Regions from separate parts of the Oribacterium sp. HCP28S3_H8 genome, predicted to be linked through region 1. Evidence: predicted binding sites of a transcription regulator. Region 1 holds the regulator's gene; each other region holds the start of a gene.
What was found. Region 1 encodes HrcA, which represses chaperone genes, less so after heat shock. Its sites were predicted from a motif close to TGTTAGCACTCNNNNNNNNNGAGTGCTAACA; they were not measured.
Positions count from the first base shown of each region.

Region 2: the regulator HrcA is predicted to act here: its motif matches at 4,465-4,495, upstream of ACTNEN_RS02190 (Hsp20/alpha crystallin family protein).
Region 3: the regulator HrcA is predicted to act here: its motif matches at 1,309-1,339, upstream of clpB (ATP-dependent chaperone ClpB).

Region 1 covers NZ_JBQHUZ010000008.1:107,887-113,955, reverse strand. Annotated here, with positions in the region: gene dnaK (molecular chaperone DnaK) at 1-1,860, opposite strand, end outside; gene grpE (nucleotide exchange factor GrpE) at 1,903-2,556, opposite strand; gene hrcA (heat-inducible transcriptional repressor HrcA) at 2,592-3,629, opposite strand; gene ACTNEN_RS10470 (3D domain-containing protein) at 3,819-4,385, opposite strand; gene ACTNEN_RS10465 (3D domain-containing protein) at 4,729-5,340, opposite strand; gene holA (DNA polymerase III subunit delta) at 5,447-6,069, opposite strand, start outside.
Region 2 covers NZ_JBQHUZ010000002.1:20,628-26,696, reverse strand. Annotated here, with positions in the region: gene ACTNEN_RS02210 (SLC13 family permease) at 1-754, opposite strand, end outside; gene ACTNEN_RS02205 (LysR family transcriptional regulator) at 1,258-2,142, opposite strand; gene ACTNEN_RS02200 (LysR family transcriptional regulator) at 2,148-3,014, opposite strand; gene ACTNEN_RS02195 (MFS transporter) at 3,150-4,241, opposite strand; gene ACTNEN_RS02190 (Hsp20/alpha crystallin family protein) at 4,602-5,045, shown strand; gene ACTNEN_RS02185 (Hsp20/alpha crystallin family protein) at 5,240-5,719, shown strand.
Region 3 covers NZ_JBQHUZ010000002.1:254,690-260,758, forward strand. Annotated here, with positions in the region: gene ACTNEN_RS03290 (prepilin peptidase) at 1-357, opposite strand, end outside; gene ACTNEN_RS03295 (hypothetical protein) at 651-833, shown strand; gene ACTNEN_RS03300 (DUF488 domain-containing protein) at 830-1,231, shown strand; gene clpB (ATP-dependent chaperone ClpB) at 1,496-4,147, shown strand; gene ACTNEN_RS03310 (hypothetical protein) at 4,274-4,723, shown strand; gene ACTNEN_RS03315 (ABC transporter ATP-binding protein) at 4,910-6,069, shown strand, end outside.

The DNA.
Region 1 (6,069 bases):
GACATTATCGTCATTGCCGCCATTGCTCTCATGTGTCTGGTTCTCAGCACCGGCAGTGCTCTGAGCTCCTGCCTGACCAGCCGCACCCTGTGCAGCCTGTGCCTGCTCATATACCTTGGAGAAAAGAGACTGTGAGGACTTCATCAGAGTTTCCTGTGCAGCCTTGATCTTCTCGGCACCATCCTTGGTGATACCTTCCAGCGGATTTGCCTGAAGCACATCCTCAAGAGCCTTAAGATCAGCCTCTACCTGTGCCTTATCCTGTGCGGAAACCTTGTCTCCGACATCCTCAAGTGCCTTCTTGGTCTGGAATACGATGGAATCTGCACCGTTTCGTACCTCGATGGCTTCCTTCTTTTCCTTATCGGCAGCCTCATACTGTGCTGCTTCCTTTACTGCCTTATCAATATCCTCCTTGGACATATTAGATCCGGAGGTAATTGTAATATGCTGCTCCTTGCCGGTACCCTGATCCTTTGCGGATACATTAACGATACCGTTGGCATCGATATCAAAGGTAACCTCGATCTTAGGTACACCACGACGAGCAGGTAAAATACCATCCAGGCGGAACTGTCCGAGTGTCTTGTTGTCTCTTGCAAACTCACGCTCGCCCTGTACAACGTGGATATCTACAGCAGTCTGATTATCCTCGGCAGTGGAGAAAACCTGAGATGCTCTGGTAGGAATGGTTGTATTTCTCTTGATCAGAGGAGTTGCCACACCGCCAAGTGTCTCGATAGAAAGTGTAAGCGGTGTTACATCCAGCAGAAGCACATCACCTGCACCGGCATCGCCTGCGAGCTTACCACCCTGGATTGCTGCGCCGATTGCAACACACTCATCCGGGTTAAGCGTCTTGGACGGCTCCTTACCGGTCAGCTGCTTTACCTTCTCCTGTGCAACCGGCATACGTGTGGAACCACCAACCAGCAGTACCTTGGAAAGGTCTGCAGCCGTAAGTCCTGCATCACGCAGTGCGTTCTGTACCGGAACTGCGGTTCTCTCGGTGAGATCTGCAGTCAGCTCCTCAAACTTAGCTCTTGTCAGCGTCATATCCAGGTGCTTCGGACCTTCGGCAGTTGCTGTAATAAACGGAAGGTTGATTTCTGTTGTAGTAGAAGCAGAAAGCTCCTTCTTGGCCTTTTCAGCAGCTTCCTTAAGTCTCTGCATTGCCATCTTATCCTGAGAAAGATCAACGCCCTCTGCCTTCTTAAACTCCTCTACCATCCAGTTCTGGATTCTTGCATCATAGTCATCACCGCCAAGGTGTGTATCACCGTTGGTAGACAGAACCTCGATTACGCCATCACCGATATCGATGATCGATACATCAAAGGTACCACCGCCAAGATCATAAACCATGATCTTCTGCTCATCGCCCTCATCAAGACCATAAGCGAGTGCTGCGGCTGTCGGCTCATTGATGATACGCTTTACATCCAGACCTGCGATCTTACCGGCATCCTTTGTTGCCTGTCTCTGGGCATCGTTGAAATATGCCGGAACCGTGATAACCGCCTCGGTAACCTTCTCGCCAAGATATGCCTCTGCATCAGCCTTGAGCTTCTGAAGGATCATTGCGGAAATCTCCTGCGGTGTATAGCTCTTGCCGTCAATGGTAACCTTGTAATCAGATCCCATATGTCTCTTGATGGAGGAAATCGTTCTGTCCGCATTGGTTACTGCCTGACGCTTTGCAGGCTCACCCACAAGACGCTCGCCGTTTTTGGTAAATGCCACAACGGACGGTGTGGTTCTCATACCCTCAGCATTGGCGATAACAGTGGGCTTACCACCTTCCATAACTGCCACACAGCTGTTTGTTGTACCTAAGTCAATACCAATAATCTTTCCCATAATTCATATCTCCTTTATTAAAAACAGTTAAATGATGATTCTTTATTTTTTTACCTTCACCATGGAATGACGGACAACCTGTCCCTTATAGGTGTATCCCTTCTGGAGGTCCTGTGTAATGGTATCCTCCTCGGCATCACTCTCGGTATCAGTCATCACGGCATTGTGAAGATTAGGGTCAAATTTTGCGCCTTCTGCTTCGATCGGCTTTACATCCAGATCCTCAAACATTTTACGGATCTGCTTATAGATTCCGCGGACGCCCTTGGTAAAGGCATCGTCCTCATCCTCTTTTTCCACAGTTCCCAGCGCTCTCTCAAAGTTATCAACAATCGGAAGGATTTTTTCTATAACGTCCCGTGCTCCCATATCAAACATCTGGGACTTTTCCTTTTCCGATCGTTTCCGGAAATTGTCAAATTCTGCATAGAGTCTTAAGTACTTCTCCTTGCACTCCGCAATTTCCTTTTCGTATTTTTCCTTCTGGAGATCTCTTACCTTGGACTCTGTTTTCTGGTCTCCGGACTCTGCAGCTTCCGAAGCTTCGGCATCCGAAGCGTCCTCCTTTTGAGAAGCTTCGACATGCTCTGCTGCCTTTGCTTCATCTGTTTCCTTTGTTACTGTATCCTGTGCTTCTCCGGCTCTGGCTTCTTCTGTGCCCTGCTCCGGGGAAGTCTTTTTTTCTTCTTCCTGCAAGATGTGCTCCTTTCCCGTTTCCTGTCTATATATGTCTACTTCCGAAACGCCTGGTCCATTTCATTCATGACCTTGTTTAAAACCTCAAGGACCTTTTCATAGTCCATCCGTTTCGGACCAATCACTCCTATGGTTCCTCTCAGACCATTGCCAAGCTCATAGTTGGCAGTGATCACAGAACAATCCGCCATATTCTGTAGCGGTGACTCGTTACCGATATATACCTGAATCGGATTTCTGCTCTCCTCTGCATCCTCACTGGCATCATGAACAAGCTCAATCAGCTCATCCTTCTGCTCCAGCGCGGAAATCAGCTTGGAGGCCTTGTCCGACTCGGAAAGCTCCGGATATTTAAAAATATTGGTTGCTCCGGACGTATAGATCTGGACATTGCTGCCATTAACACTAAGTATATTGTGAATAGCTGCAAGTATCGATCCCACGGTTTTCTTAAAACTCGTCCGTGCGTAAATCTGCGCGATCCGCCCCTCCGTGATATCCGAGCCGGTCAGCCCGTCCAGCTCGTCGTTAAGCAGCATATTGATGCTCAGCATACGGTTGAAATCCAGTTCCTCGCAACCATCCAGGCTCACTGTCGCAGTTCGAACAAGATTTCCCTCCAGCATGATCACGAGAAGCAGTCGTCTTGCATCAACGATCGATACCTGAATAAACTTGATCTTATTGGTATGTACTGTCGGTCCGGAAACCATGGCTGCGTAATGGGTATCCTCCGCAAGAGCCTTCACCAGGGTCTTAAGTGTATTTTCCAGCTTATCAACCTTCTGGAACATCTCGGATCTCACATCATCAAGCTCATCCCGCTGCGTCTGCATCAGCTGATCCACATAAAACCGGTACCCTTTATCAGAGGGAATCCTGCCGGCTGAAGTATGCGGCTGCACAATATAGCCCATTTCCTCCAGATCGCTCATTTCATTCCGAATGGTGGCAGAGCTCAGATTCAGTCCGGAATACTTACTGATTGTTCTTGATCCGACCGGCTCTCCGGTCTCAAGATAGTTTTTGATAATCGTTGTCAGAATCACGACTTTACGATTGTCCAATTCCATCTGACTGCCTCCTTCTTAATGATTTGTTAGCACTCAAAAATGCAGAGTGCTAATTTCTATTGGTTATAATACTCTAGGTCCGAAAGGGTGTCAAGGGATTTCCCAAAAAAGAACTGTGAAAAAAGTATGAAAAAAGGCGCTCATGCCCTTTTTAAATGACATTTCGCGCCTTAGGTCCGGAAACATATATCACCGGATAATATAGACTTCTGTATAGTAAAGGATATTGGCAGCCTCCCGATGGCTGTCAAAATACACATCAATATGATTTCTCTTGACGGCGCCGCCGCAGTCCTCCGCAACATATTCATGCCCGTTAATCAGAAGATGGGTACCGTAGGGAATCACCCTCGGATCCACGGCGACGGTACGTCCGGATCTCGCGCGGGTCCCGATGGCTGTCACAGAGCCATGTCCCTCCGAGCACTGATAGCATGGACAATATCCGGTGATTCTAAATGAACCCAGCGGCGTCAATGTTCTGCCATCCGGGAGTGTCAGCCGTGCTGCTGCCGCCGCTTCCTCCTGTGCCTTTTTTTCTGCCTCCGCCTTGGCGAGCGCTTCTGCCTTTGCCTTTTCCTCTGCTTCCTTTGCTTCCGCCTCTGCATCCGCACCGGCTGTGATAAACAGCGCCTTGGTTCCTTTGATGGTACCTGCAGATGCTGTGAAGCTCATGCAGCCTCCCAGAAAAAGCATCAGTGCAATCACTAAAAGCAGCTCACGTATGTATAAAAAGCTATGTTCTCGACGACCCAAAAAATGTCCTCCTTTTCCTCCGGAAATCCGGAATCCGATTCGTTACACTCTAAAAAAATACGAGCTGAATCATTTCAGCCCGACTTCGTCGCATGATAAGCGGATTTTACGAGTCTGTCAAGTAATCTGCGATAGGCATTTTGCAGGAGAGAAGCTGCGAAGCGGATTTTTCCTCTGTGCAGTTTTTATATATTTCTGCAACATTGCACAAAGATATAAAAAAAAGAACCACCAGAATATGGTGATTCTTTCCTTTTAATTATTACCGGAAACTTACGATTCCATAAATACGAGGACGTTTTTACTGAAATGTCACAAATTGCTTAAACCAGTGCACGTAATCTCATTTTTTAACTGCGGCATACACATCAGCATAGCGTCTCCCCAGGCGGGTAACATTCGCCGCTTCCTCATAGCTGTCAAAGTAAATATCGATCATATTGCCCTTGACCGCACTTCCGATATCCTCAACCGTATAGACCGTATCTCCGATAAAGATCTTTGTGCCAAGCGGCAGAACATCCGTATCTGCAGCAACGGTGTGGTTTGCCCTGGTATACGCGCCGGAGTAGGTTTTGCCCTCTCCGTAATATCCAACAATCTGGAAGTTTCCAAGAGCGGCCCCCTTACTATAAGCCTTGGATTCCTCGGTAACAACTACACCTACCGGTGTCTCTCCCGCTCTATTCTGATTTTTCTTAGCTGCGACTGTCGTGGTGTCAGCATCTTTTGACTTCACCTCTGCAGGAAGCGCGGATTTCTGCGCATTCTGATCGGAAGCCTCTGCGGAAGTCTTACGATCCTCTGCGCCCGACGCGATCAGAGCACCCTGCTGCATTGTAATCTGTGTTCCATTTTTAAAGGCAGGTCCAAGCTCATCTGCGAATGCCGGTACGCTCACAAGCCCCGTCAGAGCCATCGTAATAAAACATACCGCTGCTTTTTTTAAGTTCATAATAGCCTCCCAGAAATTATGGCATCAAATAATAATAGTAAAAAGATAATGTACAGGAAGTAAAAAGTCAATTTACAATTTCTTTCAATTTTATCATCTGCTGCCATCAACTCGTAAGCAGCAGCTCGACCGCAAGCTGATCCGTGAGATTTCCGTTTTTAATGGCTTCATCATAATCCATACAGCGGGAGATGTACTTAACAAGGCTCTCCAGCGTATAATGTCTTGCCTGATCCATCAGCTTCTGCACCACCCAGGGACTGACATGCACATACTCTGCAGCATCCTTACGGTTCATCCCCTGCATCATGCTCTCCTTGGTGAGAAGCAGCTGATTAAAGTTACGGCGCATGAGCGCAAGAATTTTCATCGGTGCTTCCTGCAGCGTCAGCAGGTCACTATAGTACTGCATTGCCTTGCCGGTATTTCCAAGACTCAGCTCCGAGATCATGTCAAACACCCGGTCCTCAACATTCTGAGAGCAGATTTCCGTCACATCGGCGTCCTCTATCACATCCCGCTCTCCTGTATAGGCGATCAGCTTTTCCAGCTCACTCACGATGTTATCCATGCTGCTGCCGGTTTTTGTAAGGAGATAGGTCATCGTGGAGCTCCGGATCTTTTTCCCTGCCCTGTCAAGATACCTTGCCGCCCAGCCTGCAAGCATCCGAGGATCCTGCTCACCGAGCTCACAGACAAAGCCAAGCTTCTGAATGAGCTTATACAGCT
Region 2 (6,069 bases), on a different contig from region 1:
TGTTATAGAAAACAAGTCCAAGGCAGGTTGCACCAAAGATGAAATATGCCGCAATTTCCTGAAATTTTGTCAGCTCACGTTCTTTCTTTCGCTTTACTTCGAGGCTCTGAACACCAAGAGGAGAAACCTCCGGAGCAATCTTCACACCGATGGTCATGAAATAAATCAGCATTATGATACAAACAGGTATACGAGCGATAAAAGGATCTAAAATATTGAACGAATCACCATACAAATATCCACCATTTGCCAGAAACCCATTATACTTTGCATATGTAACGGCTGCACCACCTATAGGGAACCCTGTCTGATCGCACAGCATCATACAGCCCACCGGAAACATTATTTTCGACGGGCTTCGATTATACTTATGGCAAACCTCCATCATGATAGGGTATGCAATCGCAATACGACCGACTGCACCTGGAATAAAGAATCCCATAATAAACAGAACCACCATAAACATTGCACAGCATCGTTCAAAACTGCCGCCGGAAACTTTAAATAAAAGCGTCCCAATATTCTTTACGGCACGGGTCTTGCTAAAACCTGCTGCACATATCATCATTGATGCAATAATAATTACATTTGAATCTGCAAACTTTGCCAGTGCAGTGCCTGCATCTACACTTTTTGTGAGAACCAGCAATGCAACAATAAACATGGCGATTCCGCCAAAATCATATTTGGTTAATGCCAGTAAGCACAGCATTAAAACCCATATGCCGATTGTAATTGCGATAGACGTAGTCATTTGATTATTCTCGCTTTCTTTTACATGTTTTCCGCTTCATTTGTAAATCAAAGAAGATCGTTTGCATGTAACACTTCTGCATACGCATCGGCCGTTTGCTTCTGTAGAAGTCATTACACTTATAACCAATGATTTACTTTAACTACCATTGATTTTATGTCAAATTGTTCAATATTCAAAAAGCGATATGTTATGCATCATTCAAAAAAGCGAATAATCTGTACAATTATTTCATATCAAATCATATTTTTATATACTATATCTACAATGTCTATTCCGATAAAGCAAAAATTCGTTGCGGTTTAAGATCTGGAATTTCTTTTTTGATTTGAAGATCTTAAATTCATATAAATTCATATAATTTTAATGATTGATAAAAATAACAAAATCAGCCATAAAAAACAGCGTCATAGACCGTAGCAAGACTAGATCATATTAGAAATTCAAACAAAAACAGCTCTCAGGCATCTTTTGGCTGCTTGAGGGCTGTATCATATCTCAATTCAGATGTAGGCATCACGACCATTTGCTTCAAATTCTCTGGCAAAATCAGAAAAGAGATCGGCGAGTGGATTTAACGGTTTCTCACGCCAGGCTAAAATCAGACGCTGATCAATGTCATCCTCTGTTTCCAATGGAATCGAACATAATCCACAGATGCTTTTTCTTAACTGCTGCAGCGTATTATAGCTGAGTGCCAGGACCTCCGTTTCTGAAATAATATCTATTTTTCGGTTTATATTTTCACATAGAATTTGAATTCTTGGTTGAAATCCATGCAAGCGACAATATTCATATATCCAATCAACTTTTCTATCATTTGCACAAATAACAAATGGCTGATCTCGCAGATCATCCATCGTCAGTTTTTTCTTATTTGCCAGAACATGTCCGGAATGCATCAAAACAAAAATCGAAGTGCGTCGACCCAGGACAATGCCTGGAAGAGTATTTCCTTTTTCGGGGAGTAAAAAGACATCCAAATCTGTCTGCAAGGGCTGTTCCAGAAAAACGCTGTTGTTATAGACATCTACACGGATCTCTGGATAACGCTTTTGAAAAGCCGCAATCAGAATAAATAATGTATCTGTTTCAGCCACAGCACCAATTTTCAGAACTCCGCGAACAGTTGTGGATTCATGCAGCTTCATAATAATTTTCTGTGAAAAGTCACGATTTTTGCGGACCCATTTAAGAAAATATCTCCCACTGTCATTCAGCTTGATTCCCTTTGCCGTTCGATCAAATAACATATAGCCTAATTCTTTTTCAAGTTTATGAAGATTATTTGAAAGTGCAGATGGAGAAATATTCAGAATCTCAGCTGCAATCGTTATATTTTCATGTTCAGCAATCACTGAAAAATCATGCAGAAAATCGATGTCCATAAACACTATGCCTCTTCCTTAATAAATGTCAGCAGTTTTCTTCCTGCAGGTGAAAGTTTATCCTCAAACCACGATAAACCAACCCACTCCACACTTAAAGGTTCCATCACAGGAATTACAGCCCAGTCAGAACATCTTGGAGCAAACGATACTTCATTATCAAAAGAGAGTCCAACACCACAGCCACAACGGATTGCCAAATATTTATTAATGATGGAATCTGTAAATACGGATACTTTTGGATGAAAATTGAGTTGAATGCAAGCTTGATATACTCTTTCCGGAATAGAATCATCTTTATTTTTCAAAAACACAAACGATTCCTGCTTCAAATCTTCTAATCGCAGCCAGTGCCTCGAAGACAATGGGTTCTTTTTCTGGATAAGCGCATAAAGCGCCGCACAATGCTCAAGTGGATAAAATTGTTTTCTGGGATTATGCTCTTTTTCAAGCGAAATCGTAAAATCAGCTTTACGATAATTTTCCTGCTGAGAGGCTTTGCCACGCTGAAGGATCAAACGTATGGTTGGGTTTGCCATAGAGAATCTTCCCAGCAAAGAATATAGTTTGTCACTATTACGGCAAATTTGAATCACAATTTCTTCCTGTGGATAGTTTTCGAGGTATAATCCTTCCTGTACATGTGAAAATTCTTCCAGAAATTTCCGAGCTGCGCGATAAAAAAGCTCCCCCTGCGCATTCATAATCAGCCATTTTCCCCTACGTGAAAACAACGCATAGCCCAGTTCTTCTTCCAGACGTTTCAATATACTACTGACTGCAGGTTGTGTCATCTGTACATCTTCTGCCGCCCTCGTAATACTATTATAATCAGCGATTTTGATAAAAATCTGTAAATCACGAGTATTCATTAATCTTACGTTTCTCCATTACAACGCACGCAGCGACTGAACAGCACATCGCTGCAAGAACGATGAAAAGTACCGGTGAGAAGCTCTGAAAGCGATCAAACAGAACACCCACCATCAGAGAAGAACCCGCCATGATCACACTATGGATACACGTATGAATCCCAATGTAATGCTTGCTTTCCTGCTCTCCATAAGCTGTACACAACACCTCGAAAGACCAACCACAGATAATGCATATACTGAGCCGTAAACGAAAGATGCTGCAAATAGGATGATCACATGATTCTGAAGGAATATATAGCTAAGAACGGAGACCAAAACCACCGACAATGCTCCTATGGTTGCTTTCCATACACCTTTTTTATCGCAATAAATCCCATACAAAAATTTACTGCAAACATTGCCAAGCATAATCATGGTTGTCAACGATGCTCCTACCGTCAGAGAATATCCTATGCTCTGCGCATACATGCTAATATTTACAGCAAATGTCACGCCTAAACCGCCCCCTACCAGCACAATCGAAACAAGAATGATCGTGACAATCCTCTTGCTAACATTGACGGGTACTGATGTCTCTTTTTCTCTTTTCTGCATCTGTGCATCCGGCACCGGGTATCGAAACATAAGGAAGAGCCCCGGAATTGTCAGCATAAGTGTAATTATGCTCAAAAAATATATCGTTCCCTTCCATCCAATAACGCCAATCATTTTAGCACATAAAGGATTACAGACAGCTCCACCAATACCAGAAAACGACATTGCAATGCCTGTTGCCGTACCGGCATTCTGTGGAAACCATTGCGTCAGCAGCATCGGAATAGCCACACTACCTACACAGCCTGATAAACCACATAAAACCGCTGATACATACCACATGGGACCCGTTGTTCCCACTGTAAGCAGCATGAAACCGCTGATTGTAACAAGCTGATTCAATAGCAGAAAAACTGGTTTTTTGGATTTAAAATATAACGCTGTTACCGATGCAGCCGCCAGTGCCGTTATCACGCTTTTTATAGTATTATACAACGATACTTTCGACATAGTAAATCCAAGTTCGTGACGCATCTCGGCAAAAAGAACGCCGGAACAGTTCAGTAAAATACCAATCATAGCGCATTGATACAGACAAGCTCCGACTAATACCATCAGTTGTTTACTAGTAAATGCCTGGTTTTTAGATCCTCTGATCGCAACAGCATCTGATTTTTCTTTTGAAATCATATCCATGCCCTCTTTCGCCATCGTTCAACAACGAACTTTATGCTAAAAATGTAACATGGATCTATGCTCATCCAAATACGTTGTTTTTATGCTTCATAAGTAATCAATAACAAAATAGCGCAATTGTTTGCTTTCTCAGGGCGTATTCATTTAGGTGCGTGGTAGTTGACAGCAGGTAGTAGGCATGGCAGACGCTCGAAACGTCACACATTGTTCACAATTTATTTAGCACTCAACGCTTGACATTGCTAACAAAGTGACTATAATACGAGATGTAAAGAGAAAAAGAGATGAGGTACAAAGGAGCGGGAGCTCCGGAGAACCTGATTTCCAATAGATAGCAGGAGGTTATGAATTATGATGTATATGCCTAGTGTATTTGGTGAGAATCTTTTGGATGATTTCTTTAATGATGACTGGTTTGATTATCAGCCTGCATACAGATATAGACAGAATGCAGCAGGCCTCATGAAAACCGATATCAGGGAAAATGAAAAGGACTATGAAATGAATGTTGAGCTTCCGGGCTACAAGAAAGAGGACCTGAAGCTGGAGCTTAAGGATGGCTACCTTACCATTCAGGCTGCCCATAATGAAAACAAGGATGAGAAGGATAAGAATGGTAAGATGGTAAGACAGGAGCGTTACTCCGGATCCATGCAGAGAAGCTTCTATGTAGGCGACGATCTCAAGGAAGAAGACATTCACGCAAAGTTCGTTGATGGTGTGCTTACCATAGCGATCCCTAAGAAGGAAGCTAAGCAGCAGATTCCGGAAAAGAAGACCATCGCGATTGAGGGATAATGAGGCGTCGGAAGCATTCGCCTGAGCTTACTCGGCGAATGCTTCTGCCGCGGGTCATACATAAGTGCCTGGGTTCCGGGCGAGATGAACGGCCCGGGGCGATCCGCACGAGGGTAAGGTAGTTTACATAAATTTTAGTAACGACGGTTCAGAACCAACATCCTGAGCGAGCCATATATAAGGAGGTAAGTTTTATGTTTATGCCTAGTGTATTTGGTGAGAATGATATGATGGATGATGTTTTTGATGATTTTGACAGAGATGAGCGTGCACTTGCAAAAGCAGGAAATCGCTTCTTTGGTCAGAAAAATCCGTTGTTTGGCAGACATGCTAAAAATCTAATGAAGACGGATGTCAGAGAAACAGATAACAGCTATGAGCTTGCGGTAGATCTGCCTGGCATGAAGAAGGACGATGTAAAGCTGGAACTGAAGGATGGTTATCTTACAATTTCAGCTGAAAAGAGTCTGGATAAGGACGAGAAGAGCAAGGAAGGTAAAATGATCCGCCAGGAGCGCTATGCCGGTGCTATGCAGAGATCCTTCTATGTTGGCAGTGATGTCACAGAGGATGAGGTCAAGGCCGGATTTGAAAATGGTGTTCTGAAGATCTCGATTCCGAAGAAGGCAGAAGCTAGGAAAGAGGAAGAACATAAATATATTACGATCGAATGATGCATTTCCGGAATTGTTCCCTGAATGCCGCTAAGGACCGGTGGTCTGAAAAACTACCGGTCTGGGATCAGCGGATTTTGATTAGATAGAGATTTGATACATCATATAATCCTGAAGGAGACTGTCGTGAAAGCGGCAGTCTTTTTTAGTGCTGGAATCCGTCGCTGAATAAAATACCGTCTGAGTTCCTTCATATCGTTCCTGTCTGTCATCGCTTCTCATTGTATGTAATGGGGCAAGGTTTCTTGCGAAATCTCGGATTGTGTGATAAGATAAAGCACGTATATTTTGAATACTTCGTAAATGCACATGATGAAACATTCGCATTAAAGTATTGAACTCTCGATACT
Region 3 (6,069 bases), on a different contig from region 1:
TTGGGCAAAGGGCACGGTTTTCCTGTGAAAGAGAAGCATTTGTATCAGGGCAATGGCGCATGCGGGAAGCAGGACTCTGGCTCCGTCTGTGATGCCAAGGAAACTTAGCACGATGGCGGACAGCTTGAGATCACCTGCTCCGGCGCCTCCCAGATAAAAGACGGGGCAGAGCAGCATAAGAGCAGCTATAAATGTCAACAGATACTTAAGCTGAGACAATAAAGAGAAGGGCAGCAAAAGTGCACCTGAGAAAACACCCATAAGGATCAAGGGGTTTGGGATAACACGATATTTCGTGTCATAGTACGCTGCAATCAGCAGCAGCTGTAAGAGAATAAGTAATCTGCTTTGTTCCATATGACCTCCGTCTGTAGCCACAGTATACGTGAGGATCCGTAAAGCTCCTATACTCCATATTTGGATAATATTCATAAAAGGATATTAGCTTTTTATGGATAATATACTGGATTGTAAAACTGTCAGATCGTAAATACAGGAGTGTAAGGAGTGGAGATACGGTCGTAAATATCAGAATACCGGAATTTTAAAGAGAAATTATACAGATTCAACAAATCGTATGTTTGTAACACAGGTTACGGAAAAGCAGGCACTGCGGAACTACAATCTAAGGCATGAGAGGAGGAGAAACAATGGTTCCGATATATGATCCGTATCACTGTCCATGTCATAATACAGACTGTGAGCGTTACTGCGACTGCAAGCCCTGTGTGGATTTCCATCATAAACAGAGCCGGTATCCGCTGACGGCATGCGAACGTCTGGCAAAACAAGAGGGTACACTGGAGGGAAGATATCAGGAGGCGCTTAGATGAATGAGCTTAAAATCAAGAGAGCGTATCAGCCAGCAGAAGAGTCCGATGGCATGAGAATCCTGGTGGACAGGCTCTGGCCGAGAGGGGTATCCAGGGAGAGAGCAAGGCTCGACCGCTGGGCAAAGGAAATTACGCCGACACCGGCGCTCAGGAACTGGTTCGGACATCAGCAGGAGCTTTTTGAGGAGTTTAGCTGGAAGTACCGGCAGGAGCTCTCGGAAAATCCCGCGGCGGAAGCATTCGCAAGGGATATTGCGGCAGAGCTTAAAACGCGTAATGTAACGCTTGTGTATGCGGCAAAATCAGAAACCTGCAACCATGCTCTTATTTTACGGGACTGGCTTCTGGAAACCATGCATGGTAAAGCAGCTGATGAGAGTAACGATGCAGCTGACTAATATATGAGGTATACAGAAAATGGTTTGGGCTTTAGTTTATCCTTCCTTTAGAAAGTTCACAAATCTTTCATAGAAGAAATTAGCACTCAATGCTTGACAGTGCTAACAACTATGCTATAATGATAATCGCTGACAGAGGAGCTCCTGCGAGGAGCACTCCGCCAGCGATTCTTTTATTATCCGAAGGCTGCCGGGAGATCTGGCGGTTTTCGGTTTACATATATGTAATGAGCATATAAAAAGAAATTTAAAGGGAGGATATCTATGAACATCAATAAATTCACGCAGAAGTCAGTTGAGGCTGTAAACAACTGTGAAAAGATTGCACTGGATCATGGCAATCAGCAGATTGTTGAGATGCACATCCTCTATAGTCTTTTAACGATAGATGACAGTCTGATTGCAAAGCTCCTGACCAAAATGGGAGTGCCGATTGATGCCTTTAAGCAGGATGTGGAGCAGGAAATTGACAAGCTGCCCAAGGTTTCCGGTGCAGGGCAGATGTATTTTTCACAGGATGCCAACAGGGCTCTCGTCAATGCCGAGGATCATGCCAAGGCGATGGGCGATGAGTATGTTTCGGTAGAGCACATTTTCCTGTCTCTTATGAAAGAGGCGGATCGTCCGATGAAGGAGCTCTTAAAGAAATATAACATTACCAAGGATGGCTTCCTGAAGGTGCTTTCGGAGGTGAGAGGTAATCAGAGAGTGGTTTCCGATAATCCGGAGGCAACCTATGATACCTTAAATAAATACGGATATGAGATGGTACAGCGGGCAAAGGACCAGAAGATGGATCCGGTCATCGGCAGAGATGACGAGATCAGAAATATTATCCGGATCCTGAGCCGTAAGACAAAAAACAATCCGTGTCTGATCGGTGAGCCTGGTGTCGGTAAAACAGCCGTCGTTGAGGGACTTGCACAGCGGATTGCCAAGGGAGAGGTACCGGATTCTCTTAAGGATAAAAAGATCTTTGCACTGAATATGGGCTCTCTCATTGCAGGCGCCAAGTATCGTGGCGAATTTGAGGAGAGATTGAAGGCGGTCCTGGATGAGGTGAAAAAGTCCGAGGGTCAGATCCTGATGTTTATTGATGAGCTGCACACGATTGTCGGTGCCGGCGCATCGGAAGGCTCCATGGATGCGGGCAATATTCTGAAACCGATGCTGGCGAGAGGTGAGCTGCATTGTATCGGTGCAACGACCTTAAACGAGTATCATAAATATATTGAGAAGGATCCGGCGCTGGAGCGTCGTTTCCAGCCGGTAATGATTGACCAGCCGTCTGTCGAGGAAACCATTTATATCCTGCGTGGTATCAAGGAAAGCTATGAGAAGTACCATGGCGTTACCATTACCGATAACGCACTGGTAGCAGCGGCGACACTTTCCGACCGTTATATTTCCGACCGGTTCCTGCCGGATAAGGCAATCGACCTCGTAGATGAAGCCTGCGCCATGGTGCGGACGCAGATGGACAGCATGCCGGAGGATATGCAGGAAATGCAGTCCAAGATCACACAGCTTAAGATTGAGCAGGTTTCCCTCAAGAAGGAGGACGATAATCTTTCCAGGGAGCGCCTGGCAGAAAGTGAAAAGGAGCTGGCAGAGCTACAGGATCAGTTCAATGTCAAGAAGGCACAGTGGGAAAACGAAAAGAACTCTGTCGGTAACCTTCAGGCGCTGAGAGAGAAGCGCGATAAGATCAAGGCGGATATTGAGATTGCAAAGCAGAAATACGATTATAATACCGCGGCCAAGCTCCAGTACCAGGATCTCCCGGAGGTGGAGAAGCAGCTTAAGGATACGGAGGCGAATGTCCATGGCCAGGACTCAAGCATTGTCCTTGACCGTGTGACAGAGGATGAGATCGGAAAGATCGTGAGCCGCTGGACCGGCATCCCGGTCACCAAGTTAAACGAGTCCGAGCGTTCCAAGGTGCTGCATCTCGGAGATCAGCTCCATAAGAGAGTTATCGGTCAGGATGAAGCGGTGGAAAAAGTAACGGAAGCCATCATTCGCTCCAAGGCCGGCATTAAGGATCCGACAAAGCCGATCGGTTCCTTCCTGTTCCTGGGACCTACCGGTGTTGGTAAGACAGAGCTTGCCAAGGCTTTGGCGCAGAGTCTGTTTGACGATGAAAATGCCATGGTGCGGATTGATATGTCCGAGTACATGGAAAAGTATTCTGTATCGAGACTGATCGGCGCCGCTCCCGGATATGTCGGATATGAGGAAGGCGGTCAGCTGACCGAGGCTGTCAGAAGGAAGCCGTACTCGGTTGTGCTTTTTGATGAAATAGAGAAGGCACATCCGGATGTCTTTAATATCCTGCTGCAGGTCCTGGATGACGGTCGGATCACCGATTCCCAGGGTAAGACGGTGGACTTTAAAAACACCATCATTATCCTGACCTCCAACCTTGGCGCACAGGCGCTTCTGGATGGGATTGATGACAAGGGAAATATCTCCGAGCAGGCACAGAAGGAGGTGCATGAAGCACTGAGAGCTGCATTCCGTCCGGAATTTCTGAATCGTCTGGATGAAATCATCATGTTTAAGCCGCTTACCAAGGACAATATTTCCGGCATTCTGGATCTCATTGTGAAGGACATTGACCGGAGACTGGAGGATAAGCAGCTTACCGTTACGCTTACACAGGCTGCCCGGGAGTATGTCATTGATCATGGCTATGATCCGCAGTTTGGTGCAAGACCGCTTAAGAGATTTGTCCAGAAAAATGTGGAAACGCTGGTTGCCCGGATCATCCTTGAGGGTGAGGTCCATGAGGGAGATACCATCGAGATTGACGCGGAGATGGGCAAGCTCAAGGCCAATATCAAGGAAACCGAGAGCGCTGAACCGGAGCCTGGCGAGACAGTGGACAGAGGTACCTGGACGGTGGACAACTGATGCTTCGGCAAAGCATTTTTAGACGAATCGTAAGGGGAATGTAAGTACGGTTGTTCTTTTGTATGCTATACTGAGTACAGAACAAAGAAACAATGGTACGATGAGAAAGGACCTGTGAGGATGAGAGTGGACAGGATAAAAAAAGCAGCGGCGGTTTTAGCTGTCGCAGTGATGGTTTCAGCGGTGCCGGCATTTGCGGCAGAGGGAGAGTATGTTGTCACGGGAAGTGGCGCGATTATTTCCAGATCTGCAGGCAGAATCAGCTCCAATGATCCATATAACAGCTCAAGATTCATCACAGGTCCTGAAACGGTTTCTGCATCCGGGATTACCGGCGGAAGCTACAGTGGTCCGGATACCGGATCCAATGAGACAGAGCAGAAAAAGGTTACCATAGTGCATGCAGACAGCGGGGCGGCTCCCGGAGATTTTTATATGCCTTCTGCATCTGAAAATACGTCTGCATCCGGGATCACCGCAGGCAGCTACAGCGGTCCGGTCACGGGATCTGTAAAAAGCAATCGTGGCACCACAAGCAACACAACTGGTGTGCATGCAGTACCGGGAGTTTCTTAAGCTGTGGCCTTAAAACAGCCGGCAACGGACCTTTATCCCGGCAACAGATCTTAATCCCTGTAATTTGCAATAAATCATAAATATGATACAATGTTCCCAAATGCGTAATGCGCATTTGGGATTTTTTGTTTTAGCGCATTCGTGCGTATTTCTATTTTAAAAGAAAAGGGAGATCCCCTGAACGATATGGGAAAAACAGATGAACAGGAAACGATGATCGAGGTGAAGGATGTCACCAAGGTGTACCGGTTGTATGACAAGCCGATTGACCGTCTCAAGGAATCGGTCAGTCTTACACATAAAAATTATCATCGGGACTTCTATGCATTAAATCATATTTCCTTTGATGTAAAAAAGGGAGAGGCTGTCGGCATTATCGGAACCAATGGCTCCGGTAAGTCCACCATGCTTAAAATTATCACGGGAGTCCTGACTCCGACTGAAGGTACCGTGTCGGTCAAGGGCACGGCAGCGGCGCTGCTGGAGCTTGGTGCGGGCTTTAACCAGGATTATACTGGTATTGAAAACATCTACATGAACGGGACGATGATGGGCTTCAGTCGTGAAGAGATGAAGGAGAAGCTTCCGGCGATCCTGGAATTTGCGGATATCGGTGATTTTGTGTATCAGCCGGTGAAGTCCTACTCCAGTGGTATGTTTGTGCGGCTTGCATTTGCGCTTTATGTCACCATGGATCCTGACGTTCTGATCGTGGATGAAGCTCTGTCTGTCGGAGATGTCTTTTTCCAGGCAAAATGTTATCACCGCATGGACGATCTTAAGCGGAAGGGAACGACCATTTTGATGGTGACGCATGATCTCGGCTCAGTTATGAAATACTGTGACCGGGTTGTGCTGCTCAATAAAGGTGAAAAGATTGCCGAGGGTAAGCCGGGGGAGATGGTGGATCTCTATAAAAAGATTCTGGCAGGTCAGTATATCGGAAACGAGGATTTTGTTGATAAGGCGGATTTTGGTGTGGAGTCCATCGGCGCGGCAGCGTTAGGTGCCTCCCGGACAAAGCCAGATGCAAATACAAATGACGCTATGGAAACGGATGCTTCCGATCAAGGCTCGCTTGTGGAAAAGCTGGATCATGCGGCAGAGCTTGAGCATGTGAGCGAGGGTCTCATGATGGACCGCCTTACGTTAAATCCTAACGTGCAGCACTATGGCAATGGCAAGGCTTCTCTCTATGATTTTGGTATTTTTGATGCACATGGAAAACTGACAAACGTGGTTTTAAAGGGTGAAATGTTTTCCATCAAGGAGAGAATCCGTTTTAATGACCGGGTCGAGTCGCCGATTTTTACATTCACGATCAAAGACAAGCGTGGAAATGATCT